Regions from separate parts of the Pantoea sp. X-Soil-ISGK-355 genome, predicted to be linked through region 4. Evidence: predicted binding sites of a transcription regulator. Region 4 holds the regulator's gene; each other region holds the start of a gene.
The links. Region 4 encodes PurR, which represses purine synthesis genes. Its sites were predicted from a motif close to CANGCAAACGTTTGCNTG; they were not measured.
Positions count from the first base shown of each region.

Region 1: the regulator PurR is predicted to act here: its motif matches at 2,509-2,526, upstream of purE (5-(carboxyamino)imidazole ribonucleotide mutase).
Region 2: the regulator PurR is predicted to act here: its motif matches at 4,652-4,669, upstream of glyA (serine hydroxymethyltransferase).
Region 3: the regulator PurR is predicted to act here: its motif matches at 2,820-2,837, upstream of serA (phosphoglycerate dehydrogenase).

Region 1 covers NZ_AP035971.1:1,086,372-1,093,595, reverse strand. Annotated here, with positions in the region: gene cysS (cysteine--tRNA ligase) at 1-1,057, opposite strand, end outside; gene ppiB (peptidylprolyl isomerase B) at 1,270-1,764, shown strand; gene lpxH (UDP-2,3-diacylglucosamine diphosphatase) at 1,764-2,480, shown strand; gene purE (5-(carboxyamino)imidazole ribonucleotide mutase) at 2,611-3,117, shown strand; gene purK (5-(carboxyamino)imidazole ribonucleotide synthase) at 3,114-4,178, shown strand; gene ybbP (putative ABC transporter permease subunit YbbP) at 4,263-6,680, opposite strand; gene ybbA (putative ABC transporter ATP-binding protein YbbA) at 6,677-7,224, opposite strand, start outside.
Region 2 covers NZ_AP035971.1:3,079,833-3,087,056, reverse strand. Annotated here, with positions in the region: gene AC6I8J_RS14125 (sensor histidine kinase) at 1-202, shown strand, start outside; gene qseG (two-component system QseEF-associated lipoprotein QseG) at 206-874, shown strand; gene glrR (two-component system response regulator GlrR) at 874-2,208, shown strand; gene glnB (nitrogen regulatory protein P-II) at 2,393-2,731, shown strand; gene hmpA (NO-inducible flavohemoprotein) at 3,271-4,455, opposite strand; gene glyA (serine hydroxymethyltransferase) at 4,781-6,034, shown strand; gene AC6I8J_RS14095 (3-phenylpropionate MFS transporter) at 6,163-7,224, shown strand, end outside.
Region 3 covers NZ_AP035971.1:3,325,749-3,332,972, reverse strand. Annotated here, with positions in the region: gene AC6I8J_RS15260 (oxidative stress defense protein) at 135-857, shown strand; gene AC6I8J_RS15255 (LysR family transcriptional regulator ArgP) at 890-1,795, opposite strand; gene rpiA (ribose-5-phosphate isomerase RpiA) at 1,978-2,637, shown strand; gene serA (phosphoglycerate dehydrogenase) at 2,917-4,155, shown strand; gene AC6I8J_RS15240 (5-formyltetrahydrofolate cyclo-ligase) at 4,500-5,093, opposite strand; RNA gene ssrS (6S RNA) at 5,185-5,367, opposite strand; gene zapA (cell division protein ZapA) at 5,407-5,736, opposite strand; gene AC6I8J_RS15225 (YecA/YgfB family protein) at 5,907-6,485, shown strand; gene pepP (Xaa-Pro aminopeptidase) at 6,532-7,224, shown strand, end outside.
Region 4 covers NZ_AP035971.1:1,831,353-1,838,576, reverse strand. Annotated here, with positions in the region: gene AC6I8J_RS08470 (alkene reductase) at 1-1,014, shown strand, start outside; gene gloA (lactoylglutathione lyase) at 1,131-1,538, shown strand; gene rnt (ribonuclease T) at 1,659-2,327, shown strand; gene AC6I8J_RS08455 (Grx4 family monothiol glutaredoxin) at 2,371-2,706, opposite strand; gene AC6I8J_RS08450 (C40 family peptidase) at 3,071-3,880, shown strand; gene cydH (cytochrome bd-I oxidase subunit CydH) at 3,928-4,017, opposite strand; gene purR (HTH-type transcriptional repressor PurR) at 4,299-5,324, shown strand; gene punR (DNA-binding transcriptional activator PunR) at 5,321-6,226, opposite strand; gene punC (purine nucleoside transporter PunC) at 6,334-7,224, shown strand, end outside.

The DNA.
Region 1 (7,224 bases), 740 kb from region 4:
GGGTATTGAAATCATCATCCATAGCGCTGCGGAAACGCGCTTCAAACGCTTCGCCGCCGTGCGCTTTAACGCTGCTGTCGGTGTGACGCAGCGCGGTATAAAGGCGTTCCAGCGCCGCGCGCGCCTGATTCAGGTTATCTTCGCCGTAGTTAAGCTGGCTGCGATAGTGACCGGACATCAGGAAGTAACGCACCGTCTCCGCATCATAATGTTGCAGCACGTCTCGTACGGTGAAGAAGTTGCCGAGCGATTTCGACATCTTCTCGCGGTCAACCATCACCATGCCGGAGTGCATCCAGTAGTTAACGTAAGGACCGTCATGAGCGCAGCTCGACTGGGCGATTTCGTTTTCATGGTGCGGGAACATCAGGTCTGAACCGCCGCCGTGGATATCGAAATGGGTGCCCAGCTGTTTGCAGTTCATCGCCGAGCACTCGATGTGCCAGCCAGGACGGCCGTTGCCCCACGGTGATGACCAGGCGGGCTCATCCGCTTTAGACATCTTCCACAGCACGAAGTCCATCGGATTGCGCTTCACATCAGCGACTTCAACGCGTGCGCCCGCCTGCAGCTGCTCCAGATCCTGACGCGACAGCGCGCCATAATCGGTGTCGCTCAGTACATCAAACATCACGTCGCCGTTATCTGCCACATAGGCATGACCGCGAGCGATCAATGTTTCCACCAGCTCGATGATTTCAGCGATGTGACGGGTGGCGCGCGGTTCCTCATCAGGTGGCAGAATGCCCAGCGCGGCGAAGTCGTTGTGCATCTCGCCGATCATACGGTTGGTCAGCGTTTCGATGCTCTCGCCATTCTCATTGGCGCGTTTGATGATTTTGTCATCAATGTCGGTGATGTTACGTACATAGTTAAGCTGATAACCGAGGTAACGCAGGTAGCGCGCCACCACGTCAAACGCCACGAACGTCCGCCCATGACCAATGTGACAGAGGTCATACACCGTGATGCCGCAAACATACATCCCGATTTTACCGGCATGAATGGGTTTGAATTCCTCTTTCTGTCGACTCAGGGTGTTATAAATCTTAAGCATTGAACGGTTCCGTTTTCGCGTGTGGTTGGCTTTTTTAAGTATCCAGACATTGTGCCGTATTTTTATCGCTCGCGCGACGCAAAGCAAGCCAACTGCGCCGTGCTGCTGACGCGTCATTGGAAATTATGATATAAGAACGGTCGACTAAAAGGGGTACGCCAGTTAACAGCGCGATCCCGGCAACTGATCACAACCTTTACAGGACAACAAAAATGGTAACTTTCCAGACGAACCATGGCGATATCGTAATCAAAACTTTCGATGATAAAGCGCCGGCAACCGTACAGAACTTCCTGGATTACTGCCGTGAAGGTTTTTACGACAACACCATTTTCCACCGTGTCATCAACGGCTTTATGATTCAGGGCGGCGGCTTCGAGCCGGGCATGAAGCAGAAAGCGACCAAAGATGAAATCCAGAACGAAGCGAACAACGGTCTGAAAAACACTAAAGGTACGCTGGCAATGGCACGTACCTCTGCGCCGCACTCTGCGACCGCACAGTTCTTCATCAACGTGGCTGACAATGACTTCCTGAACTTCCGTGACGAAAGCGTTCAGGGCTGGGGCTACTGCGTATTCGCTGAAGTGGTTGAAGGTATGGACGTGGTCGAGAAGATCAAAGCCGTTTCTACCGGCCGCAGCGGCATGCATCAGGATGTGCCAAAAGATGACGTCGTTATCCAGAAAGTGACCGTCAGCGAGTAATGTCCCGCACGCTGTTTATCGCAGATCTCCATCTGTGTCAGGAAGAACCGGCGATTACCGCCGGTTTTCTGCATTTTTTACAGCGCGAAGCGCCCCACTGCGACGCGCTCTATATTCTCGGCGATCTGTTTGAAGCCTGGATTGGCGACGACGACCCCAATCCGCTGCATCAGCAGATTGCCCGCGCCCTGCGCGCCCTGCCGGTTCCCGTCTACTTTATTCATGGCAATCGCGACTTCCTGATTGGCCGACGCTTCGCGCAGGCCTGCGGCATGACGCTGCTGCCGGAAGAGCAGGTGCTGACGCTCTACGGCCATCGGTTGCTGATCATGCACGGCGATACGCTCTGCACTGACGACGCGGGTTACCTGCGTTTTCGGGCCAACGTACACAATCCCTGGATTCAGCGGCTCTTCCTGGCGCTGCCGTTGTGGATACGTAAACGCATCGCCGCCCGGATGCGCGCCGACAGTAAACAGGCCAACCAGCATAAATCCCAGACCATTATGGATGTGAATCAGGATGCTGTGGCCGACGCAATGCTGCGCCAGCAGGTGCCTTTGCTGATCCATGGCCATACGCATCGCCCGGCGATTCATACGCTGAACTTAAAAGGTGAAACAGCACAACGCGCAGTGCTGGGTGCCTGGCACAGCCGTGGCTCAATGATTCAGCTCGACGCCAGCGGCATTCAGCTTATCCATTTCGACTTTTAGTCTGCGGTTAACTCCCCAACCTTAGCCTGACGCAACCGTTTTCCTTGCGTGCGTCTCATGCTATTCTCGGTGCCCTTCAAAACCTGTCCGCCCGGCCAGGTCTGTTTGTTTATTCACAGGAGTTGACCGCATGTCATCCAACGCCCCGGCCCGCATCGCCATTGTTATGGGTTCCAGAAGTGACTGGGCCACCATGCAGTTCGCCGCTGAAATCCTTTCCAGCCTGGACGTCCCTTTTGATGTTGAAGTGGTCTCTGCGCACCGTACCCCGGATAAACTGTTCAGTTTTGCCGAAACGGCAGCCGGCAACGGTTATCAGGTGATTATTGCTGGCGCAGGTGGCGCGGCGCATCTGCCGGGAATGCTGGCAGCAAAAACCCTGGTGCCGGTGCTGGGTGTGCCGGTGCAGAGTGCGGCCCTGAGCGGCGTCGATAGCCTCTATTCGATTGTGCAGATGCCGCGCGGTATTCCGGTCGGTACGCTGGCAATTGGTAAAGCGGGTGCAGCTAATGCCGCCCTGCTGGCCGCGCAGATTCTGGCACTGCATGACAGCGCGCTGGCGTCACGCCTGAATACCTGGCGTCAGACTCAGACCGATGAGGTGCTGAACCATCCCGATCCGCGGGTGGATGCATGAAGCCGGTTTGCGTACTGGGCAACGGCCAGTTAGGTCGTATGCTGCGTCAGGCGGGTGAACCGCTGGGCATTGCGGTCTATCCGGTAGGCCTGGATGCCGATCCTGCCGCCCTGCCGATCGCCGATAGCGTGATTACCGCCGAAATCGAACGCTGGCCGGAGACCGCGCTGACGCGTGAACTGGCGAGCCATCCGGCTTTTGTTAACCGTGATATTTTCCCACGTCTGGCCGATCGCCTGACGCAGAAACAGCTACTGGATCAACTGGGGCTCGCTACCGCGCCGTGGCAGTTGCTGGCGGACAAAAGCGAATGGCCAGCGGTGTTTGATTCACTGGGCGAGCTGGCAATTGTGAAAAGCCGCACGGGTGGTTATGACGGACGGGGTCAGTGGCGTCTGCGTGCTGATGAAACTGACCAGTTGCCGGATGCGTGTTATGGCGAGTGTATCGTTGAGCAGGGCATCAACTTTGCCGGTGAAGTGTCACTGGTCGGCGCGCGCGGTCACGATGGCAAGGTCGTGTTCTATCCACTGACGCATAACCTGCATCAGGACGGCATTCTGCGCACCAGCGTGGCGTTTCCGCAGGCGGATCCGGCACAGCAGCAGCAGGCCGAAACGATGCTGAGCGCGATCATGCAGGCGCTGAATTACGTTGGCGTGATGGCGATGGAGTGTTTTGTGACGCCAGCCGGGTTGCTGATCAATGAGCTGGCACCGCGTGTGCATAACAGTGGTCACTGGACGCAGAACGGCGCGTCTATCAGCCAATTTGACCTGCATCTGCGCGCCATTCTTGGCCTGGCCTTACCGCAGCCGGTGGTGTTTGCGCCGTCGGTCATGGTGAATCTGATCGGCACTGCCGTGAATCTCAGCTGGCTGCAACAGCCGCTGGTGCATCTGCACTGGTATGACAAAGAGGTGCGTCCGGGTCGTAAGGTGGGCCACCTCAATCTGAACGACAGCGATGCAGAGCGGCTCAGCGCCGCGCTAAATGCTCTGGTACCTCAGCTACCGGAAGAGTACGCCAGCGGTATCGCCTGGGCCGTTGAAAAGCTGTAGTTTCCCGTAACGCGCCTGCAGGTTACGGGTGCAGTCTGAATAAAGGTCAAAGGCGGCCTGGTGCCGCCTTATTCCAGCCCTGCTTTACGCCGCATCAAACTTCCTGAACAGCGCCTTTCCTTTCAGTAACCGTATCCCCAGCCAGCCGCCGCACAGCGACAGCAGCAGCGCGCCACACAACGGCAATGCCAGCCACAGTGTCCAGTCAGGCTGCCATGGGAAATCGAAAATCTTCGTCTGTAATCCCCACAGCGCCGCTTCTGCCCCCATCGCAGCCGCCACGCCGGAAACCACGCCGAGCAGCGCAAACTCACACCACAGCGTCGTGCGTAGCAGGCGTTTACCGGCACCCAGCGTGCGATAGACCACCAGCTCCTGCCGACGCTGGTGCATCCCGACCTGAATCTGCGCCAGCAGCAGCAACACACCGCAGGCCGTGACCAGCACCACCATGATCTCCAGCGCCCGGCTGACCTGCGTCAGCACCTGACCGATCTGCCGCATAATGCTGCCGATATCCAGCAGACTCAGCGCCGGGAAAGCACGGTTCAGCTGCGCCAGCAGTACAGGATTCGCCTCCATGCGGAAGCTGGTGAGCCAGGTCTGGGGCTGACTGTCGAGCGCACCTGGCGGAAAGATAAAGAAGAAATTCGGCTTCAGGCTTTCCCAGTCCACTTTACGCAGACTGGTAATATGGGCGCTGAAGGTCTGCGTATCGCCGTCGAACGTCAGCGTATCACCGAGCTTCAGCCCCAGACGATCCGCCAGTTCTACCTCCATCGACACTTCACCGGCCTTCGGCGGCCAGTTGCCAGCGACCAGCGGATTGTAATCCGGGCGCTCGGCCAGCTCTGTCAGGTTGAGTTCGCGATTCAGGGCATTATCCCGTTTCGGATCGGCCGGTTTGCCGTTGAGTTCGCTAAGCCGCACCCGCGCAATCGGATAGAAGGTTTCGGGTTTGATCTGGTGCGCTTGCAGGAAATCGCGCACCTGCGGCACCTGATCCGCCGTCATATTGAGCAGGAAGAAATTCGGGCTGTCTGCCGGTAACTGCTGCTGCCAGCGATCCAGTAGATCGCCGCGCATCACCAGCAACAGCGCCAGCAGCATAAACGACAGCGAAAAGGCCGCGAGCTGGCTCAGCGTCATGCCGGGCTGGCGCAGCAGCCGGTTGATCGCCAGTCGCAGCGCCAGATTGCGCACCACCAGCCGACGCAGCAGCAACAGGGTTCCCAAGCCGAGTAACGCCAGTAATCCCGCCAGCACCACCACACCTGCCAGCAGCGCCCAGAGCATTTTACTGCCCCCGATCAGCAACGCTAACAGCGTGACGACCACCGCGATCATCACCGGGATATAGATTTTCAGCGGCCAGAGATTTGCCACTGCATCGCGCCGCAGCACGCGCAGCGGCTGCGTTGCCAGCAGCAGACGATAGGGACGCAAACCCACCAGCAGCGAAATGACAAACAGCGATCCCACCGCCCAGATCCACGGCCAGACGCTGGCCGCCGGTAAGCTGGCGGGCAACACGGGTTTCAGCATGGCCATCAGGATCGCTTCCACGCCCTGCCCCACAACGCCTCCGGCAATCGCCGCCAGCAGCAGCACCGCCAGCCACTGGCCGATGATCAACCGCTGCAACGCACCCTGCGTCGCGCCCAGGGTTTTCAGCACCGCCACCAGATCGTAACGGCTGCGGCAATAGTGACTCATGGCAACCGCCACGGCCGCAATCGCCAGCATCAGCGTCAGTAAGGCCGAGAGCAGCAGGAACTGCTGCGCGCGCTGCATCGAACGGCCCAGCGCATCTTCCGAGTTCTCCACGCTGATCCAGCGCTGGTCCGTCTTCAGCTGCGGTTCAATCCAGCGGTCATAGCGGGCCAGCTGTTCGGAATTACCGGAGAATTTATAGCGCCACGTAATACGGCTGCCTGGCTGAATCGCACCGGTTTTGCCAGCATCCGCCAGATTGACCAGCAGACGCGGTGCCATCTCAAACGGGTTAAAGCCACCATCCGGCTCCTGGATTATCTCCCCGCTGATGCGCAGCTGGGTATCGCCGACTTCCAGCGTATCGCCCACTTTCAGATTCAGCAACGCCATCAGGCGCGGTGCCGCCAGCGCAGTACCCGCCTGCGGCCTCAGTCCCGGCGGCTGCGTCTGCAGCGTGCCAAACATCGGGTAGCGGTCATCCACTGCTTTTACCGAGGCGAGCTGCGGTGATTGGTCGGCAAAGGTCATGGTCATGAAGGTGAGCTGACGACTGACCGTCAGGCCGGTTTCCCGCGCCTTTTCCAGCCAGGCTTCGGGCGCAGCATCGGTGCTACGCAGCGTGCGGTCACCAGCCATAAAATCACGGCTCTGCTGATTCAGCCCTTTTTCCATGCGATCGCTGATCGACCCCAGCGCCAGCACGCAGGCCACCGCCAGCGTCAGGGCCAGCCAGACAATCAGCAGCGAGGGCGAACGCCACTCGCGCCAGAACCAGCGCCAGATCATTGCTCCTCCCACAATTTTCCGTCGCGCAGCCGCAGGCGACGATCGCAGCGCGCCGCCAGTTGCTCGTCATGCGTCACCAGAATCAGCGTGGTGGCGAAGTCGCGATTAAGGGAAAAGAGCAAATCGGCGATGCGATCACCGGTTTTGCGGTCAAGGTTGCCGGTCGGCTCATCGGCAAACAGCAGACCCGGACGACCACTGAAGGCGCGAGCCAGCGCGACACGCTGCTGTTCGCCGCCTGACAGCTGAGCGGGCAGATGATGCAGACGTTCACCCAGCCCGAGAAGCGTCAAAAGTTCCCGTGCCTGTTCGCGACTCTGGCGGTCGCTGTCACCGCGCAGGAGTGATGGCAGCTGGACGTTCTCCTGTGCATTCAGTGTCGGCACCAGCATAAATGACTGAAACACAAAGCCGACCTGACGGGCACGCAGAGCCGCACGCTGTTCTTCGTTCATCTGGTGCAGCGGCTGCCCCAGCAGATGAACTTCGCCGCTGCTGCCATCGTCCAGCCCGGCCAGAATTCCCAGCAGGGTTGACTTGCCGG
Region 2 (7,224 bases), 1.2 Mb from region 4:
GCCTGAAGAGCAGGCGATGATTTTCGAACCGTTCTACCAGGGCAGCCAGCAGCGTAAAGGGCCGGTGAAAGGCAGCGGGCTGGGATTGAGTATCGCCAAAGATTGCCTGCGCCGGATGCAGGGCGATCTGACGCTGGTCTCCTGCGAGCAGGCTGACGTCTGTTTTCGAATTGAACTGAACACCACAGCCGGGAAAGTCTGACTGATGAAATATTTACCCGCTTTGCTGTTGAGCACGCTGACTACGCTGCTCCTCAGCGGATGTACGACCTCCCCGGCCACCTCCTCTTTGCCGTCAGGCCATCAGGTGGCGGAACCCGAGGTCAGAATCGCTGATTACCTGGCGACCCGTTGCAGTGACCTGTGGCCGATAGAAAATAGTACGGCGCTGGGTAACACCCTCTACTGGATGCGGGCGATCGACTGTGCCGAACGTCTTTCTCCCGCGGAGGCCCGTGCCGAAGCCCATCGCTGGCCGGCTGAAAACTGGTCGCGCGCCTTCAAGCAGGGCGTACTGATGTCCAACGGCAACGTGACGCCTGTTGAACGTCGTCGCTATGTTGAAACCCTGGATCGCTACAGCAGCGATTTTCCGCAGTCTGTGCGCCCGCTGATTCAGCTGTGGCGCAGTAATCAGACCGCGCAGCTTGACCTCAGTGAAGCGCGCACCCGTTATGCCCATCTGCAGCAGAGCAGTGATACGCAGCTTGAGGCGATACGCCAGCAGATGGTGAAACAGCAGCAGCAGCTCAGCGACACGCAGCATAAGCTGGAGCGGCTGACTGACATTGAGCGTCAGCTTTCATCACGCAAAGCCCCGGATGTGTCTGACAGCGGTCACGGCACGGCACTGCCGCAGGATGAGGAGCAATAATGGTGAGGCAAGCGGCAAAATTGCTGCTGGTGGATGACGATCCCAGCCTGCTGAAGCTGCTGGGCATGCGTCTTCGCAGCGAAGGGTATCAGGTCACCACGGCAGGCAGCGGACCCGAAGCGTTGCGCCTGCTGCAGAAAGAGAAGATCGAGCTGGTGATCAGCGATCTGCGTATGGATGAGATGGACGGTCTGGCGCTGTTTGGCGAAATCCAGAAACGCCACACCAACTTGCCAGTGATTATCCTGACGGCGCACGGCTCTATTCCGGACGCGGTCTCTGCCACCCAGCAGGGCGTTTTCAGCTTCCTGACCAAACCAGTAGACAAAGATGCGCTCTATAAAGCCATTGATGAGGCGCTGGCACAGCAGGTGCCGGTCAGTGATGACCGCTGGCGCGAAGCGATTGTCACCCGCAGCCCGCTGATGTTGAAGCTGCTGGAGCAGGCGCACATGGTGGCGCAGTCGGATGTCAGCGTGCTGATTAACGGTCAGAGCGGTACCGGTAAAGAGATGCTGGCGCAGGCGATTCACGCCGCCAGCCCGCGCAACGGCAAGCCGTTTGTCGCCATTAACTGTGGCGCACTGCCGGAGCAACTGCTGGAGTCAGAGCTGTTCGGTCACGCTAAAGGGGCGTTCACCGGTGCCGTCAGTGCCCGTGACGGTTTATTTAAAACCGCTGGCGGCGGCACGCTGTTCCTGGATGAGATTGGCGATATGCCGCAACCGCTGCAGGTGAAATTGCTGCGGGTGCTACAGGAGCGTAAGGTCAGGCCGCTGGGCAGCGATCACGATATTGAGATCGACGTGCGCATCATTTCAGCTACCCATCGCGATCTGCCAAAGGCGATGGAGAAGAAGGAATTCCGTGAGGATCTCTTCTATCGTCTGAATGTGGTGAATCTGAAGATTCCGGCACTGCATCAGCGCACCGAAGATATCCCGCTGCTGGCTAATCACCTGTTACGTCAGGCGGCAGAACGGCATAAACCGCAGATTCGCAGTTTTTCCGTCGATGCAATGAAGCGTCTGATGGCGGCCAGCTGGCCGGGCAACGTGCGTCAGCTGGTGAACGTGATTGAGCAGTGCGTGGCACTGAGTTCATCGCCGGTGATTAGCGATGCGCTGGTGGAGCAGGCCTTAAGCGGTGAAAACAGCGCGTTGCCGACATTTGCGGAGGCGCGCAATCAGTTTGAGCTGAACTATCTGCGCAAGTTGTTGCAGATGACCAAAGGCAATGTGACCAACGCCGCACGTCTGGCCGGGCGTAATCGCACGGAGTTCTATAAGCTGCTGTCTCGTCATGAACTGGACGCCAGTGATTTCAAAGAGTAGCGGGGGCGGCGAAGTGATACCGGGAGGTTGACTGCTCAGGCCCGACGCAGAATGGTTGCAGTCAGCACAATCTGACAGCGCTTGCGGCAACCTGAAGAAACCCGGATATTACCGCCCGACAGCGCCAGTAACATTTATACTTGATAAACCCTCTGACCATGGAGGGAGTGAAAAAGGGTCTGACATGAAAAAGATTGATGCGATTATCAAACCATTCAAACTCGATGATGTTCGTGAAGCCTTAGCGGAAGTGGGCATCACCGGGATGACCGTGAGTGAAGTAAAGGGCTTTGGTCGCCAGAAAGGGCACACCGAGCTGTACCGCGGCGCAGAGTATATGGTCGATTTCTTACCTAAAGTGAAAATCGAGATGGTGGTGGGCGACGATATCGTTGATACCTGCGTCGAGACCATTATGCGCACGGCGCAGACCGGCAAAATCGGTGACGGTAAGATTTTCGTCTTTGACGTGGCGCGTGTAGTGCGTATCCGTACGGGCGAAGAGGATGAAGAGGCGATCTGATAGTCTTTTTATCAGCTCTTTATCAGCATAAAGAAGCCCGCGCTGCGGGCTTTTTTTATGCCTGGGGAGCCTGGGACGAATAGCTTTGAGATCGAGCCAGCTCTGGGAACACGGTCAGATCGGAAAGACGCAAAAGCCAGTCCCTTAGTGCCTCATCTGGAATCGTTGGCTGTGTGATCGCGCCTGCTTAGAGAACACGGACAGATCGGAAAGACGCAAAACCCGCCATCCATGGCACGCTCGGCCCGCGCGATTACGCACCTCATCCCTGAGATGCGCCCGTAGTCGGGCCAACGCGTTGCGTTGTTCAAAAACGCTCCCGGCGTTTTTGTCCATGGCGCGGGACGCTTTCCTCTTCTGCCCGTGTTCCCTTCGCTTTGAGCTTATGCGTTGCTGCAAGACTCACATTGGGCAGATTACAATCTGGTACGGTTAGCGGTGAGAGCATTCCCTGCGCTTTTAGCTGATTCATTGCTGTCAGATTTAGATCGGGTTTGCCAGTAATCTAAGCCCGCAGCGCGGGCTTTTTTATCGCTCAATCACATGCCTTTATGAGGTCCAAAGAGTTCGTAATGAATGCGTGTATCTGCCACGCTGGCATCGCGCAGTTGCGCCACCACATGCTGCATAAAGGGCAGCGGACCGCAGAGATAGAAGTGGGTGTCGGGTGAGGTGAAGCGTGCTGAAAGCGCGGTGATATCCATCAGACCCTGCGCGTCATAGCGACCGGCATCTTCAGCCGCGGGCTCGCGATACCAGACCTCGCTGACGAAATCGGTGAGCTGCGCGCCTGTAGCTATCACTTCCGGGCCAAATGCATGCTGTTTGCTGTTCTCTGCGGCATGCAGCCAGCTGACCGGCGCGCGGTGCTGGCTTGCTGCCAGCGCATGGAGCATCGCCAGCATCGGCGTCTGACCCACGCCTGCAGAAATCAGCGCCACAGGCGTGACAGGGTCGACCTCAAGGAAGAAGTCGCCGTGCGGTGCGGCGAGCATCAGCTCATCACCCACCTTGCCATTCTGATGCAGCCAGCCGGAGACGGTGCCCTGTGCTTCTCGTTTCACCGCGATGCGATACTCTTTGCCGTTGCTGAGATGCGTCAGCGAGTACTGACGAATCTGGTGATGTTCGAAGCTGGCAGGCTGCAGGTGGACTGTCAGATACTGACCGGGCTTAAAGGCGGCGACCGGGCCGCCATCCACCGGCGTGAAGGTAAAGCTTTTAATCACCTCGCTCTGCTGCTCAATCGCACTGATGCGAAACGCCCGGGTGCCACGCCAGCCGCCGGTTTGCTGCTCTGTGGCCTGATAAATTTCCTCTTCGCGATTGATGAATACCTCTGCCAGCACGCCGTAGGCCTGGCCCCATGCCGCCAGCGCCTCTTCGCCCGGATCCAGCAGTTCTTTAATGGTTGCCAGCAGATTTTCACCGACGATGGCGTACTGTGCAGGCTGGATATTCAGGCTGGTATGTTTCTGCGCAATCTTTTCCACCGCAGGCAGCAGCACGGCCAGATTCTCCAGGTTTGCGCCATAGGCGCAGATGGCGTTGAACAGGGCTTCCCGCTGATCGCCATTACGCTGGTTATTCATATTGAAGACGTTTTTAAGTTCCGGATGGTGCGACAGCATGCGGTCATAGAAGTGGGCGGTAAGCTTTGGACCGCAGGCGGCGATGGCAGGCAGGGTCGATTTAACGGTGGCGATGGCGTGTGCATCAAGCATAAAGGCGGCCTCTTATTAAACATGTATTTTAAATGCATCTTATAGCTGCTTCGTCTGCGGTGTAAATAATCCAATGAACTTTCTGCTTGTCTGAGTGGCAACTTTTTAGTGCATCAAGAAAACCTTCGGCACAGCCTGAAGAAAAAACGTGGCGTCTGAACAGGGTAAAAAGGTGTAAAAATGCTGTGCCAGTAGCCAGCCAATCGTTTGCGTAAAAAGAGGAGGTTCACCCTACCTTCACCTGTTAAAACGGTTTACACTGTGGGCCTTCGCCCCTGAAGGGGGGTAAATACCGTCAGAAAGTTAGCTGAGTCAGGAGATCCGGATGTTAAAGCGTGATATGAACATTGCCGATTACGATGCCGAGTTGTGGCAGGCGATGGAGCAGGAGACAGTGCGTCAGGAAGAGCACATTGAACTGATTGCTTCTGAAAACTACACCAGCCCGCGTGTTATGCAGGCACAGGGTTCTCAGCTCACCAATAAATACGCTGAAGGCTATCCGGGCAAACGCTACTACGGCGGCTGTGAGTACGTTGATATCGTTGAGCAGCTGGCGATCGATCGCGCAAAAGAACTGTTTGGTGCCGATTACGCTAACGTGCAGCCACACTCAGGTTCACAGGCTAACTTTGCGGTTTACACCGCGCTGCTGCAGCCGGGCGATACTATTCTGGGGATGAACCTGGCGCACGGTGGGCACCTGACTCACGGCTCACCGGTTAACCTGTCCGGCAAACTCTATAACGTGGTGGCTTACGGTATCGATGAGACCGGTAAAATCGATTACGACGAACTGGCTGAACTGGCGAAAACCCACAAGCCAAAAATGATCGTAGGCGGATTCTCGGCGTACTCCGGCGTCTGTGACTGGGCGAAAATGCGCGAAATCGCGGACAGCGTGGGAGCCTGGCTGTTTGTCGATATGGCACACGTTGCTGGCCTGATTGCTGCTGACGTTTACCCAAGTCCGATCCCGCATGCGCACATCGTGACCTCCACCACTCACAAAACGCTGGCGGGTCCGCGCGGCGGCATCATTCTGGCGAAAAACGGTGATGAAGATTTCTATAAGAAACTGAACTCTGCTGTCTTCCCTGGCGGTCAGGGTGGTCCACTGATGCACGTTATCGCCGGTAAAGCGGTTGCCTTCAAAGAGGCGATGGAGCCGGAGTTCAAAACCTACCAGCAGCAGGTGGCAAAAAACGCCAAAGCGATGGTAGAAGTGCTGATCGAGCGTGGCTATGACATCGTGTCTGGCGGCACGCATAACCATCTGTTCCTGATCGATCTGGTGAGCAAGAACCTGACCGGTAAAGAAGCCGATGCGGCGCTGGGCCGTGCCAACATCACGGTTAACAAGAACAGCGTGCCAAACGATCCGAAAAGCCCGTTTGTGACGTCTGGTATCCGTATCGGTACACCAGCGGTTACCCGTCGTGGCTTCAAAGAGGCAGACGTACGCGAGCTGGCTGGCTGGATCGCCGATGTGCTGGATAACATCAATGACGAAGCGACCATTGAGCGCACCAAGAAGAAAGTGCTGGATATCTGCAGCCGTCTGCCGGTCTACGCTTAATCGCTAACCTGTTGTGAGACAGCATAAAAAGGATGGCATCTGCCATCCTTTTTTATTGCCTGTGCCGCAGGGCTCTGCCAGAGTAGCGCCCACTTATGCTGCGAAGCAGCAAACCTGCTGGAGGGAATATGGCAATCGGCTCCGCCAGATGGCTCGGATTGGGCTACTTCACTTACTTCTTCTGTTACGGCATCTATCTGCCATTCTGGGGCGTGTGGCTGAAAGGCACCGGTCTGGATGCTGAGAAGATTGGCCTGCTGCTCGGCTGTGGTATGGTTGCGCGCTTCGTCGGTAGTCTGCTTATTGCCTCGCAGGTTAAGAATCCCGGCCGGTTAATTACGGCGCTGCGTCTGCTGGCGCTGATGACCTCTCTGTTTGCTGCCGGTTTCTGGGTGGGTGAGCAGTGGATGTGGCTGCTGACTGTGATGATCGGCTTCAACCTCTTCTTCTCGCCGCTGGTGCCGCTCAGCGATGCGCTGGCTGCTACCTGGACACAGCAGATTGGGCTGGCGTACGGGCCGGTGCGACTGTGGGGATCGCTGGCCTTTGTAATCAGCTCGGCGTTAACCGGCGTGCTGGTCAGTGCTTACTCCTCTCAGGCCATTTTGCTGCTGCTTTCCGTCGGTGTCATCGCCATGCTCGCTGGCATGATGCTGAGACCAGCCACCCAGCCACAGGGTCATGAGCGTCAGGGTGCTGCAGGCGGCGGCTGGCAGGAATGGCGTGATTTGCTGCGTGAAAATGCTGTATGGCGATTTATGCTCTGCGTGACGCTGCTGCAGGGCGCGCATGCTGCCTATTACGGCTTCAGTGCTATCTGGTGGCAGGAGAGCGGCTACTCCGCCTCAACGGTGGGTTATCTCTGGTCGCTGGGCGTGGTAGCGGAAATTATCGTGTTCGCTCTGAGCAACCGCCTGTTCCGCCGCTGGCGCGCGCGTGACCTGCTGCTGCTTTCAGGCATCTGCGCGCTCATTCGCTGGGGCCTGCTGGGAGCCAGCACCGCGCTGCCGCTGCTGATTGTGGCGCAAATCCTTCACTGTGGCAGTTTCACCGTGTGTCATCTGGCGGCGATGCGTTTTATCGCGGCGCGGCAGGGGGCGGAAGTGATCCGGCTGCAGTCACTCTATTCCGCGCTGGCGATGGGCGGGGGTATTGCGATAATGACCATGATCTGCGGCGTGCTGTTCGCG
Region 3 (7,224 bases), 1.5 Mb from region 4:
CGATCCGGTGCGGTTATTGCCGCGCGGAGGCCGAACTTTTGCCATAATGACCACTCAAAGCATGGCGCATACCGATGCGCTGTTGGGCTTCGCCGGTTGGAAGCCGTCATAGTACCTTTTCAAGGAGGACTTTCATGAAACTGAAAGCATTGGCTCTGGCCGCAATCATGAGCGCCGGGGCATTGCCTGGCGTATACGCTGATGAGTTACCGAACGGACCGCACGTGGTGACCTCAGGCAAGGCAACGGTCGATGCCCGTCCCGATATTGCGACGCTCTCTATCGTGGTGAACGTGTCGTCTAAAGATGCCGCAGATGCGAAAAAGCAGGCGGATAGCCGGGTTGCGCAATATTTCGATTTTCTGCAGAAAAACGGCATTGAGAAGAAAGATATCGATGCAGCTAACCTGAGCACACAGCCTGAGTACGATTACACCAAAGAGGGTAAATCGGTACTGAAAGGCTACCGCGCGGTGCGTCAGGTACAGGTCACCCTGCGTCAGCTGGATAAGCTGAACGATCTGCTGGACGGGGCGCTGAAGTCCGGTCTGAATGAGGTACGCAGCGTCGAGTTAGGCGTGGCAAACCCGGAAAGTTACAAAGAGCAGGCGCGTAAAGCCGCGATTAAAAACGCGACTCAGCAGGCATCACAGCTGGCTGAAGGCTTCAACGCGAAGCTGGGATCCATCTACAGCATTCGTTATCAGGTTGCCAACTATCAGCCGATGCCAATGAACCGCATGTATAAAGCGGCTGCCGCGGCGGATACGTCGGCGCAGGAAACCTATGATCAGCAGAGCATCAACTTTGACGATCAGGTGGATGTGGTGTTTGAGCTCAAGCCCAACACGCCATAATGCAAAACGGGGCTGATGCCCCGTTTTTGTTTTCAGGCTGCCACGTCATCCTGCCGCAGCACCCGATGTCCATGCGCAATCAGCGCATCGGTCACCCGACGCATTAACCGGCTTTCCGGCGCAAACCGATGCCAGTAGAGCATCCGCCGCTGACACAGACCCGGCGTCAAATCGATTAACTCACCGCTTGCCAGCTCACGCTCAATCTGAAGATGTGGGATCATACAGCAGGTCGAACCCTGTCGCGCCATCTGCACAAAAGCTTCAGAGGAGTTCACAATGTGACAGGGCACGCTGCCCGGTGAGAGATCAAAGTTCTGCTGCAGGAAGGCCTGATGCATATCATCAAGATGGTCAAACGCTACCGCAGGCGCTTTCAGCAGGGCAGAGCGGGTGACGCCGTTTGGGAAGAAGCGATCGGCAAAGTCGCGTGACGCCACAAACAGATAGTCGAGCGCACCGAGCTGATCCACCAGGCAACTTGGCAGCGGCTGCGGCTGAATACTCACCGCACCCACCACTTCACCCCGACGCAGACGCTCCTGAGTGCGGGTTTCATCTTCGACCTGCAGATTCAGACGCACAGGTGAATCCGCCAGTACATCTTTCAGTGCGGGCAGCAGCCAGGTCGCCAGACTGTCGGCATTGACCGCCAGCGACAGCAGCAGCGGCGTGGTGCCACTGTTCTCGTCGCCCAGCCACTCCTCTTCCAGCAATTCTACCTGATGCAGCAACGCCAGCAGTTTTTGCCCCTGTTCAGTCGGACGCGGTGGCACGGTACGTACCAGCAGCGGCTGACCAAACAGGTTCTCCAGCTGCTTGATACGCTGTGAAACCGCCGACTGGGTGATACATAACTTTTGTGCGGCACGCTCAAAGCCGCGTTCGCGGATCACTGAATCCAGCGCCTGAAGCGTTCGATAATCCGGGCGTTTCATTCTTCTTCTCTCTCCTTCAGGGTGGACGTCACTATGCCACAAAAGTGTCACCTGTGATGGCTCTCTTATTTTTTGTGGGCTGGCTTCCAAAGCGATAAATCCACGTCGGACAGCCGAGCATTTTCAGCAAGCCTTGTTTTATACTACGCGCACTTCGTTGTCGCACAGGTTTTAAACATACCATGACCCAGGATGAACTGAAAAAAGCCGTTGGCTGGGCTGCACTTGAGTACGTGCAGCCGGGCACCGTTGTTGGCGTAGGCACCGGATCCACCGCTGCCCACTTTATTGATGCGCTGGCCACAGTCAGGCATCAGATTGAAGGTGCTGTCTCCAGCTCGGATGCCTCAACCCAGAAGCTGAAGAGCCTGGGTATTCAGGTGTTCGATCTGAACGAGATTGACCTGCTGTCGGTATACGTTGATGGCGCGGATGAGATCAACCCACAGATGCAGATGATCAAAGGCGGTGGCGCAGCGCTGACGCGCGAAAAGATCGTGGCCGCAGTGGCAGAGACGTTTATCTGCATCGCTGACGCCTCAAAAGAGGTCGATGTGCTGGGGCGTTTCCCTCTGCCGGTCGAAGTGATTCCGATGGCGCGCAGTTACGTGGCGCGTCAGCTGGTGAAAATGGGTGGCTTACCTGAGTATCGTCAGAACGTGGTCACGGATAACGGCAACATTATTCTTGATGTGCATAATCTCCGCATTCTCGATCCGATTGAGCTGGAAAAAACCATCAATGCTTTGCCTGGCGTCGTGACCGTTGGCCTTTTTGCCGCGCGCGGTGCCGATATCGCATTGATCGGCGGTCCTGATGGCGTGAAAACCATCAAAAAATGATCTGTCTGGCGCTGTAAAGGCGCCGGTTATTTCTGCCTGCAAATCATCTTTTCTCGCGTCGGTGAAATTTGGTGACTTATGTCACATAACCGTCATCGACAGTAGGTTCGTTCTCTCTTCATCGCTGACCTCATGATTTTGTCCGGCAATGTGCTGCTGCCAGCCATTGCCATGCTGGCTGGCGGGCAATCGTTTGTATTGCCGGACGCGATTTTTTTGATATTTTGACAGAAGGCTGGCTTATGGTAGTCCTCATTGAATGCTGAATAGGATCGGGAAATGGCAAAGGTATCACTGGAAAAAGATAAGATTAAGTTCCTGTTGGTGGAAGGTGTCCATCAGAGCGCGCTGGAAAACCTGCGGGCTGCAGGCTATACCAACATCGAATTCCACAAGGGCGCACTGGACTCCGACGCGTTAAAAGCATCGATCCGCGATGCGCACTTCATTGGTATCCGTTCCCGCTCCCAGCTCACTGAAGAGATTTTTGCGGCGGCTGAAAAGCTGGTCGCCGTGGGCTGTTTCTGTATCGGCACCAACCAGGTTGATCTGCAGGCGGCTGCCCGCCGGGGTATCCCGGTGTTCAATGCGCCTTTCTCGAATACCCGCTCGGTGGCGGAGCTGGTCATTGGTGAGATGCTGCTGATGCTGCGTGGCATCCCGGAAGCAAACGCGAAAGCACACCGTGGCATCTGGAATAAGATTGCCAAAGGCTCATTTGAAGCGCGTGGCAAAAAGCTGGGCATCATCGGTTACGGTCATATCGGTATGCAGCTGGGCGTGCTGGCAGAAAGTCTGGGCATGCATGTTTTCTTCTACGACATTGAAAACAAGCTGCCGCTGGGTAATGCCACGCAGGTACGCCATCTTGCAGACCTGCTCAACATGAGCGACGTTGTCAGCCTGCACGTGCCGGAAACGGCCTCTACACAGGATATGATCGGTGCAGAGCAGCTGGCGCAGATGAAACCCGGTGCGCTGCTGATTAACGCCTCACGCGGTACAGTCGTGGATATTCCCGCGCTGTGTGATGCCCTGGCCAGCAAGCATGTGGGTGGTGCAGCCATCGACGTCTTCCCGACCGAGCCAGCCACCAACAGCGAGCCGTTTATCTCTCCATTGAGTGAGTTCGACAATGTGATCCTGACGCCGCACATTGGCGGATCGACAGAAGAAGCGCAGGAGAATATCGGGATTGAAGTGGCGGGCAAGCTGGCAAAATATTCCGATAACGGCTCGACTCTCTCAGCGGTCAACTTCCCGGAAGTATCACTGCCGATTCACGGTATCAGCGCCAGTCGTCTGCTGCATATCCATGAGAACCGTCCTGGCGTGCTGACGGCCATCAACCAGATTTTTGCCGAGCAGGGTATCAACATCGCCGCCCAGTATCTGCAAACTTCACCGTTCATGGGCTATGTGGTGATCGACATTGATGCAGAGCCGGAAGTGGCCGAGAACGCGCTGCAGCTGATGAAGGCGATTCCGGGTACTATCCGCGCGCGTCTGCTCTACTAAGCGCTACCAACCTGAACAGGCGCTTAGTCGCGTCTCTTCAGGTAGGTAATACAGGCTGTCGCGATTTACTGTAAGATCGAGACTGCGAAGAGAACACGGTCAGATCGGAAAGACGCAAAATCCGCCATCCCTGGCATGCCCGGCCCGCGCGATTAGGCACCTCATCCCTGAGGTGCGCCCGTAAACGGGCCAACGCTTTGCGTTGTTCAAAAACGCTCCCGGCGTTTTTGTCCCTTGCGCGGGACGCTTTCCTCTTCTGACCATGTTCCCTGCGCGTTAAGCTTTTCCATTGCTGCCAGATGCGCCCAGGTATGGGTTTTCACTTGTCTGCAAAAGCGACGCTTCTACTCCCACTGCCAGAGTTTTGATGGCGTCATTACCGCCGGCAAAGGCACATCCCATTCTGCCACCGGCAGGCTATCGACCTGCTGACAATCGTGTGCCAGGCCCACCGGCAAAAAACCGTGCTGCCGCCAGTTCTGCAGGGTACGATCGTAGAAGCCGCCGCCCATCCCCAGACGCTGTCCATGCTGATCAAATGCCACCAGCGGCACCATCATCAGATCCAGTTGGTCAAGGGTGATCAACTGCCGGATATCCAGCGGCGGTTCAGGAATGCGCAGCTTATTTTTGAGCAATGGGGTATCGGGCGAGTAGCGCAGAAACAACAAATTACCGGGGGAGAAGGGGTGTAAAACCGGCAGACAGACCGTTTTCTTCTGATGCCAGAGGCGGGCAATCAGCGGACGGGTATTTAGTTCGCCATCCACCGACAGAAAAAGGGCGATATTGCGCGCTTCAGTCACCGGGGCGTAGTTGAGCGCATGTTCAGCGAGCTGCTCAGCGGCCTGCGTTTGCTGCTCATCGGTGAGTGCCCGTCGCAGATGTCGCACATGCTGGCGAATCGCCTGACGCTGGGTCATTGAAGGTTCAGACATGGAAGGTTCAGACATGATTTTCCCGCCGGATAAGTCGCTGTTGAGCGACTATAACATGTCAGTCAGGGGAAAAAGCAGGACTACAGGAAGAGAGATCTCCGAGATGCCGCCGTAGGCTGTAACCCTTGAACCCTTGGTTCAAGGTGAACATGCCGTCATAACCATCAGGCTTCTCGGACGAACCGAGCATGCACACAGGTTACGAGCGTCACATTCTGTTTTTTCGAAATATCGGCTCAGGGGACTGGCCCACATGCAAACATCTCAGAGAAGATTTACCTCACCGTTACTTAAGTATAGCAACCATGAAGTTTTATTCGAATTTCGCACCCTCACGCTCAGAGATGCGACCCTGCTCAACTAATGCCTGTTCAATCGTCTGCTGCAACATACGGATACGTTGTTCCATATTAGCAGCATAATCGCGCGTTTTCACTTTCTCTTGCGCCAGCTCGTGGCAGACGTTTAACGCGGCGATGAACACCAGTTGTTCTGTATTGGTGACTCTAGTGCGAACTTTTAGATCTTGCAACCGTTGATTGAGATCTTCAGCCGCGCTATTGAGCGCATCTTGCTGCTCTGGCGGACAATTTACTCTCAACGAACGACCAAAAATTTGTAAATCTACCGGTTGTGCAGACATGCCACCTTCCTGACTGATTACTTCGCTCGCAACTCCCTTAGCAGTCAATGGCTTGGGAGGCGGGCAACTATATAGACCCACGAAATAAGATACAACCCCTTTTCTGGAAACCTTGAGGCAGCTAGTGGTAGCATAACACGAACTTATTCTGCCAACGACGATGAAAACTTATGTCCTTACAGAACGCAACCCCCGATTACAACGCGCTCGCGGCGGTGCTCTCACAGCAGGGTGTTGGAATGACGCCCGCGGAAATGCATGGCCTGTTGAGCGGGATCCTCTGCGGTGGTAACCAGGACACCAGCTGGAAGACGCTGGTACACGATCTGGCTAACGAAGGCATGGCGTTTTCACACACTCTTGCCGTGCCGCTGGCGGAGCTACACGAGCATACGGCGACTACGCTGGAAGATGAAGGCTTCCTGTTTCAGCTACTGCTGCCTGCTGACGACGACATCACCGTATTTGACCGTGCCGACGCGCTGGCGGGCTGGGTTAACCATTTTCTGCTCGGCCTGGGCGTAACACAGCCTAAACTGGATAAGGTCACCGGCGAAACCGGCGAAGCAATCGACGATCTGCGTACTATCGCCCAGCTCGGTTACGAAGAAGATGAAGACCAGGAGGAGCTGGAGCAGTCGCTGGAAGAGGTGATTGAGTATGTACGTGTCGCCGCACTGCTGTGCCACGATACGTTTACCCGTCCACAGCCTACTGCGCCAGAAGTGCAAAAACCGACGCTACACTAATTTCAGGTCAACGCGTTTAACCGGTCAGTTTACAGGGAGTGCAGAGATGATTTCACTGGAACGATACCTGCAGCGTCGTCAGGCGCTGCTGGCAAAGATGGCGCCTGGCAGCGCAGCGCTGATTTTTGCTGCGCCCGAAGTGACGCGCAGTAATGACACGGAATATCCGTTTCGTCAGAGCAGCGACTTCAGCTATTTCACCGGCTTTAACGAGCCGCAGGCACTGCTGGTACTGATCAAAAGCGATGAAAATCACAACCACAGCGTGCTGTTTAACCGCGTTCGCGACCCGGCAGCGGAAGTCTGGTCTGGCCGTCGGCTGGGCCAGGAGGCGGCCCCCGAAAAACTGGGCGTCGATCGTGCCCTCCCCTGGAGCGATATCAACGAACAGCTGCACCTGCTGCTGAATGGCCTTGACGTCATTTATCATGCGCAGGGCGAATATGCCCATGCGGATACGCTGGTGTTCAGCGCGCTGGACAAGCTGCGTCGCGGTTTCCGCCAGAATCTCAGCGCGCCTGCCACCGTCACTGACTGGCGTCCGTGGGTGCATGAGATGCGTCTGTTTAAAGATGCGGATGAAATTGAGTTGTTACGTCGCGCCGGGATAATCAGCGCACTGGCGCATACCCGTGCCATGCAAACCTGCCAGCCAGGCATGTTCGAATATCAGCTGGAAGGGGAAATTCTTCACGAGTTTACCCGTCACGGTGCGCGTTTTCCCTCCTATAACACCATT
Region 4 (7,224 bases):
CTGCGCAGCATTGAGCCAGGCGACATCCCTACCCCGATGATGGCGGAGTATTACCGTCAGCGCGCCAGCGCCGGTCTGATCATCACCGAAGCAACCCAGATTTCTTTCCAGGCAAAAGGCTATGCCGGTGCGCCAGGCCTGCATACTCAGCCACAGATTGCCGCATGGAAAGTGATTAACGAAGGTGTCCATCAGGCGGGCGGTCACACCGCAGTACAGTTATGGCACACCGGCCGTATCTCGCATAACAGCGTGCAGCCGGAAGGCAAAGCACCGGTCGCGCCATCAGCCATTGCTGCGGGTACGCGTACGTCACTGCGTGCTGAAGATGGCAGCGTCTATCGCGAAGACACGTCTGTACCGCGCGAACTGACCGTGCCTGAGATCCAACAGATCGTAGCCGATTTTGGTCAGGCTGCGGCGAACGCACGTGAAGCAGACTTCGACCTGCTTGAGCTGCACTCCGCACATGGCTATCTGATGCATCAGTTCCTGGCGCCGGGTTCAAACCAGCGTACTGACGAATATGGCGGCAGCATCGAAAAACGCGGTCGCTTTGCGCTGGAAGTGGTCGATGCGGTGATCGCTAACTGGTCAGCCGATCGTATTGGTATCCGCGTCTCGCCTATCGGCAGCTTCCAGAATCTGGACAACGGTCCGGACGAAGAAGAAGCGGCGCTGTGGTACATCGGCGAGCTGGCAAAACGCAACATCGCCTATCTGCATCTCTCAGAGCCAGACTGGGCCGGTGGTCAGCCTTACACCGACGCATTCCGTCAGAAAGTGCGTGATCTCTTCCCGGGTGCCATCATTGGTGCCGGTGCCTACACCGTTGAGAAAGCAGATGATCTGATTGGTCGCGGTCTAATCGATGCGGTTGCGTTTGGTCGTGATTACATTGCTAACCCGGATCTGGTTGAGCGTCTCCAGCAGGATGCCCCACTCAACCCACAGCGTCCGGAAAGCTTCTACGGCGGCGGCGCGGAAGGTTATATCGACTACCCGACGCTGTAATCTGTTTGGGCTGCCGTCCGGGACGATGACGGCAGCCATTATTCAATGGCGATTTTCGTCGCTATACTTAGCGCCTGGGTCATCCGGCGATGGCGTTTTATTTAAAAGAGGATGTTATGCGTTTACTTCATACCATGCTGCGCGTTGGCGATCTGCAACGTTCAATCGATTTCTACACCCGTGTGCTGGGCATGCGCGTGCTGCGTCAGAGTGAAAACACCGAATATAAATATACCCTGGCATTCGTGGGCTACACCGACGAAAGCGAAGGTGCGGTGATCGAGCTGACCTACAACTGGGGCGTTGATAAATATGACCTCGGTAATGCTTATGGTCATATCGCGCTGGGCGTCGATGACGCAGCAGCAGCCTGCGAACGTATCCGCAAAGATGGCGGCAATGTGACCCGTGAAGCGGGCCCGGTCAAAGGCGGCTCCACCATTATTGCCTTTGTTGAAGATCCCGATGGCTACAAAATCGAACTGATCGAAAACAAAGATGCCGGTAACGGCCTGGGCAACTAAACCTGCCTCTCAGCCTGCCTGATCAGGTGGGCTGAATCCCCTTCTCTGCGCTTCATCTGCTGCACCCGGCCCTGTTTTTTGCCATAATACGCGCTGCCCTTTTTCTGCAACGAGATCCTGATGTCTGAATCGAATTCCCCTAATGCACTCAATCAACGTTTCCGTGGCTTCTATCCGGTGGTGATCGACGTTGAAACCGCGGGTTTCAATGCGCAAACCGATGCGTTACTGGAGATTGCCGCTATCACGCTGAAAATGGATGAAGAGGGATGGATTCAGATTGATCAGACGCTGCATTTCAACGTCGAACCCTTTGTCGGCTCGCTTTTGCATCCGGAAGCGCTGGCCTTTACCGGTATCGATCCGAGTAATCCGCTGCGCGGCGCAGTCAGTGAATATGAAGCACTGCATGCCATTTTCAAAATGGTCCGCAAGGGCATTAAAGACAGCGGCTGCAATCGCGCCATTATGGTGGCGCACAATGCCACGTTTGATCTGAATTTCATGTCGGCGGCAGCAGAACGTGCCAGCCTGAAGCGCAACCCGTTTCACCCGTTTGCCACCTTTGATACTGCGGCCCTGAGCGGACTGGTGCTGGGTCAGACGGTGCTGGCGAAAGCCTGTATTGCGGCGGGAATGGAGTTTGACAGTACGCAGGCGCATTCTGCGCTCTATGACACTCAGCAGACAGCGACACTGTTCTGCGAGCTGGTAAACCGCTGGAAACGGTTAGGCGGCTGGCCACTGCCCTTCGCCGAGGGCGACGCAGACGCCTGCGCCTCCGCATAAGGGATGCCACAATGAAAAAGGCCGACATGATGTCGGCCTTTTTTTATTCTGCTTCTTTAAACTTTTCTGCAGTCTCTTTGATCAGTGTCTGCAGCTCACCACGTTGTAACATCTCAACGATGATATCGCATCCACCAACCAGCTCACCATCGACCCACAGCTGCGGAAAGGTCGGCCAGTTAGCGAATTTCGGCATCTCGGCACGAATGTCCGGGTTCTGCAGAATATCCACGTAAGCAAAACGCTCACCGCAGGCTGACAGCGCCTGCACCGCCTGTGCAGAGAAACCGCAGCTTGGCAGTTTCGGGGAACCTTTCATGTACAGCAGGATCGGGTTTTCTGCGATCTGGCGCTGAATTTTTTCTACAGTACTCATAATTGCCTTCCTTAATTCGTTACTTCGTGTTTGTTTATTGTAGCGACTTCGCAGCGTGACTGAAAACGAGATTTTACCGCTGTCCGATTAAATCGCCATCATTGTTAAGTTCCGCCTCGGGACGCCTGAATGCCTGATTATTAACAGCTGGTAACAGTTTAATAATTCGTAATAATTTCGTTGAGATAAGATGCTGAAAATGTTCATTTTCAGCGCGATTGCATGGGTTGCAAAGATTAATATTAAAAGGCATTACAGTTTTTAAAAGAACTGGACTAGAATGGCCTGGGCACTGATCCTGGATCAGATTAATCTCAACTTTGTCGCGGTGCGTAGTGGCCCTGACAACTTAACTAATCAACGGACTATGCGTTTAATCATTACGCTTTTCATGCTGGCCTTTGCGCAACTGTTTTTCAACGTCGCTGCTGCTTCCCCGCACACGCCGGTGAACGTCAGTACGCATAAAGCAGAAAAAAAGAGTGCGCGCGATGATGAGCGCCGCAAGCGTCGCCAGGTAAAAACGGTGACCAAAAAAACTCGCCTCAGCCCTGTTCAAAAACTCAAAACGAAAAAACAGAAAAAAGTCGAACTCACTGCTAAACAGACGCCTGCTAAGAAGACCTCGCTTAAAACCGCCCGTATCAGCAAAAGCAAAGAAAAAAATAAAGAAAAAAAACGCTATGGTCATCAGCGCCTGCTGAAAACCGCTGAGGTCACCACCAGCGAACCTGGCACGATTAAAATGAGCAAATCACACCGTCAGCGCTACCAGAAAGCGCGAGAAACCGCGATGACGAAGCTGATGGGACAGCTGGGTAAACCGTATCAGTGGGGCGGCACCTCACCACATACTGGTTTCGATTGCAGCGGTCTGGTCTGGTATGCCTATAAAGATCTGGTGAAGTTTAAGATCCCGCGTACCGCTAACGAGATGTATCACCTGCGTGACGCAGCACCGATTAAGCGTGAATCGCTGGAGAAAGGCGATCTGGTCTTCTTCCGCATTAACGGTCGCGGTACGGCGGACCACGTCGGCGTTTACCTGGGCGATGGCAAGTTTATTCAGTCGCCACGTACCGGCAAAGATATTCAGATCAGTGCATTAGGCGAAGATTACTGGCAGCGCCACTATATTGGTGCCCGTCGGGTGATGACGCCGAAAACCATTCGCTGAGCAGCACTACAGTCCGAAAAAAGCCGGGATTATCCCGGCTTTTTTTATTAGTGCAGAATGGCGGTAAAACTGAAAGCCACAATCATCAGCAGACAGCCGACAGTGGTCATTAACGCCAGTTTAAGATCGGTACTCATTGTTTGCTCCTTAGTCACACACTTTGTAGGGATATGGCATTTTCCCACAGGGTCCGGTAAAAATCTCGTTTTATCCGTTCAGCCTTGTTAGAATCTCGCCTTTGTTGCGCAACGCGTGCAACCCTGATTCCGTTTGCGCATCTTTTGAGGCGTTTTTTCTCCGCCAGAAGCCTGTTTACCGGCCAGAAAAGCCGCATTTTTGCGGAAAAAACCCTGAGCAGACGCAAACGTTTAACATTACGCTTATCATAGAGTTAGGTAAGCACTGGAGTCCGATTTTCATGGCAACAATTAAAGATGTGGCGAAACGCGCTGGCGTCTCAACGACCACCGTTTCGCACGTCATCAATAAAACCCGCTTTGTCGCTGAAGAGACGCGCGAGGCGGTCTGGCAGGCAATTAAAGAATTGCACTACTCGCCGAGCGCTGTAGCACGCAGTCTGAAAGTAAACCACACCAAGACGCTGGGTCTGCTTGCCACCTCCAGCGAAGCGCCCTATTTCGCTGAAATTATTGAGGCGGTTGAAAATCACTGTTTTGATAAAGGCTATACGCTGATTCTGGGTAATGCGCATAACGACCTGCAAAAACAGCGCGCCTACCTCAGCATGATGGCGCAGAAGCGTGTCGATGGCCTGCTGGTGATGTGCTCTGAGTATCCGGACGATCTGCTGCAGATGCTGGAAGAGAACCGCAATATCCCGATGGTGGTGATGGACTGGGGCGAATCGCGCGCCGACTTTACCGATACGGTTCTCGATAATGCCTTCCAGGGCGGCTATCTGGCGGGACGCTATCTGATTGAACGCGGACACCGCGATATCGGTGCCATTCCGGGTCAGATGGAGCGCAATACCGGCGGCGGACGCCATGCCGGTTTCCTGAAGGCACTGGAAGAAGCGGGAATTCAGCCGCGCGCGGAATGGATTGTGCAGGGTGACTTTGAGCCAGAGTCGGGTTATCAGGCGATGCAGCAGATCCTGTCGCAAAAGCAGCGCCCGACCGCCGTCTTCTGCGGCGGCGACATCATGGCGATGGGGGCCATTTGCGCCGCCGACGAGATGGGTCTGCGCGTGCCGCAGGATATTTCGGTAATCGGTTATGACAATGTGCGCAACGCACGCTATTTCGCCCCTGCCCTGACCACGGTGCATCAGCCTAAAGCCCAGTTGGGTGAGAAGGCGCTGGATATGCTGCTCGACCGCATCACCAGTAAGCGCGAAGTGTCACAAACGATTGAAGTCCATCCGACGCTGATTGAGCGCCGTTCAGTGACCGATGGTCCGTTCCGCGACTATCGCCGCTAATCCTCGCTTAACCACTCCTGATTAAGCGTTTGCGCATCACCCAGATAGCTGAGCAACCAGCCTGTCGCCGGTGATGCGCGATCCTCGGCCCAGCTAACGCAGCAGGGGCTGTCCGGAAATGCTACCGGAAGCGTTAGCTCCACCAGCTCGCCACTGTCGAGCAGTGGCCTGGCCAGATGCCCCGGCACCATCGCCACGCACAAGCCCGCCTGCACGCATTCCAGTCCGGTTTGCCACTCCGGCACCACCAGCCTGCGCTGGTTATCCAGCGTCCATGTCATACGACGCGGCAGTGCGCGTGATGTATCTTCCAGCACCAGGGACGGCCAGCTACGCAGCGTGTCGTCATCTATCTGGCTCGCCTGCGTCAGCGGATGATCGGGCGCGACCACGCAGCGCCAGTTGAGCGTACCCATATCGCGAAACGCAAACCGTCCGCCCACCGGAATTGCCTGGGTGGCCCCAATCGCAACTTCTACCCGGCCATCGGCCAGCGCATCCCAGACACCATTAAAAACTTCATAGCTGATGATCAGCTCCATATCGGGGAAGTGGCGATAGAAATCTTTGACCAGCTGCCGGGTGCGCTGAGGTTTGGCGATACGGTCAACGGCAATGCTGAGCTGCCCGCGCCAGCCATTGGCCAGCTGCTGACACTGCCGCCGTGTAGCAAGCATTTTTTTGATGACGCTGCGCCCTTCCCGGACAAAATGTTCGCCTGCTGGCGTCAGCACCACTTCACGATGCTGGCGTTCGAACAGCGGCACCGCCAGCCAGTTTTCCAGCTGACGCACTGTATAGCTGATGGCAGAAGGTACCCGATGCAGCTCCTGCGCGGCTGCGCTGAAGCTGCCCCCTCGGGCAACCGCGTCAACGACCTCTAATGCATATTCTGACCACATAATCTGCCTTCAAAAATTTTAACAGCAACCGGCAAATATTACCGTTTCACAGCGGCAAACGCACCTTTTACACTCTGCCGCGTTTATCCTGCAAAAATGAGAATGAGATGCTGTCGAATAAAGGATTTATGCCCTATCTTGCCCTGCTGAGCATGCTCGGATTTTTAGCCACTGACATGTATCTGCCCGCCTTTGGTGCGATGCAGCACACCTTTAATACCTCGCCCGGCCTGATTAGCGCCAGTATGAGCCTCTTTCTGGGAGGCTTTGCCGTGGGTCAGCTTTTCTGGGGACCGCTCTCCGACCGCATCGGCCGTAAGCCGGTGCTGCTGGCCGGACTGACCCTGTTTGGCGTCGGCTGTGCGGGCATGCTGTGGGTGAATGATATTACTCTGATGCTGGCGCTGCGCTTTGTGCAGGCCATTGGCGTCTGTGCTGCCGCCGTGAGCTGGCAGGCATTGGTGGTGGATCGCTACCCCGCCGCGCGCGCCAACAAAGTCTTTGCAACGATTATGCCGCTGGTTGCGCTCTCCCCGGCGCTGGCCCCGTTGCTGGGTGCCTGGCTGATCGGTCACTTCCACTGGCGTTCGATTTTTCTGGTGCTGACACTGATTGCGGTGGCGTTGATTCTGACCACCCTGCGTCTGCCCACAGTACGCCCGGAAGCACGCGAAAAAGGAGCACAGCCCGGCTTTCTCACCCTGCTGAAATCCCGGGTCTACAGCGGCAACGTGCTGATCTACTCTGCCTGTTCTGCCAGCTTCTTTGCCTGGCTGACCGGATCGCCGTTCATTCTGGCGGATCTGGGTCTCTCGCCCGCCGATATCGGCCTGAGTTATGTACCCCAGACCCTCGCCTTTTTAATCGGTGGATTTGGCTGTCGCGCCCTGCTCAACCGCTTTAACGGCGCACAGCTGCTCCCCTGGCTGTTAGGCGTCTACAGCCTGAGCATTCTGGCGCTGTTTGCTGTTGCACTTGCAGGCAACAGTACGCTGGTG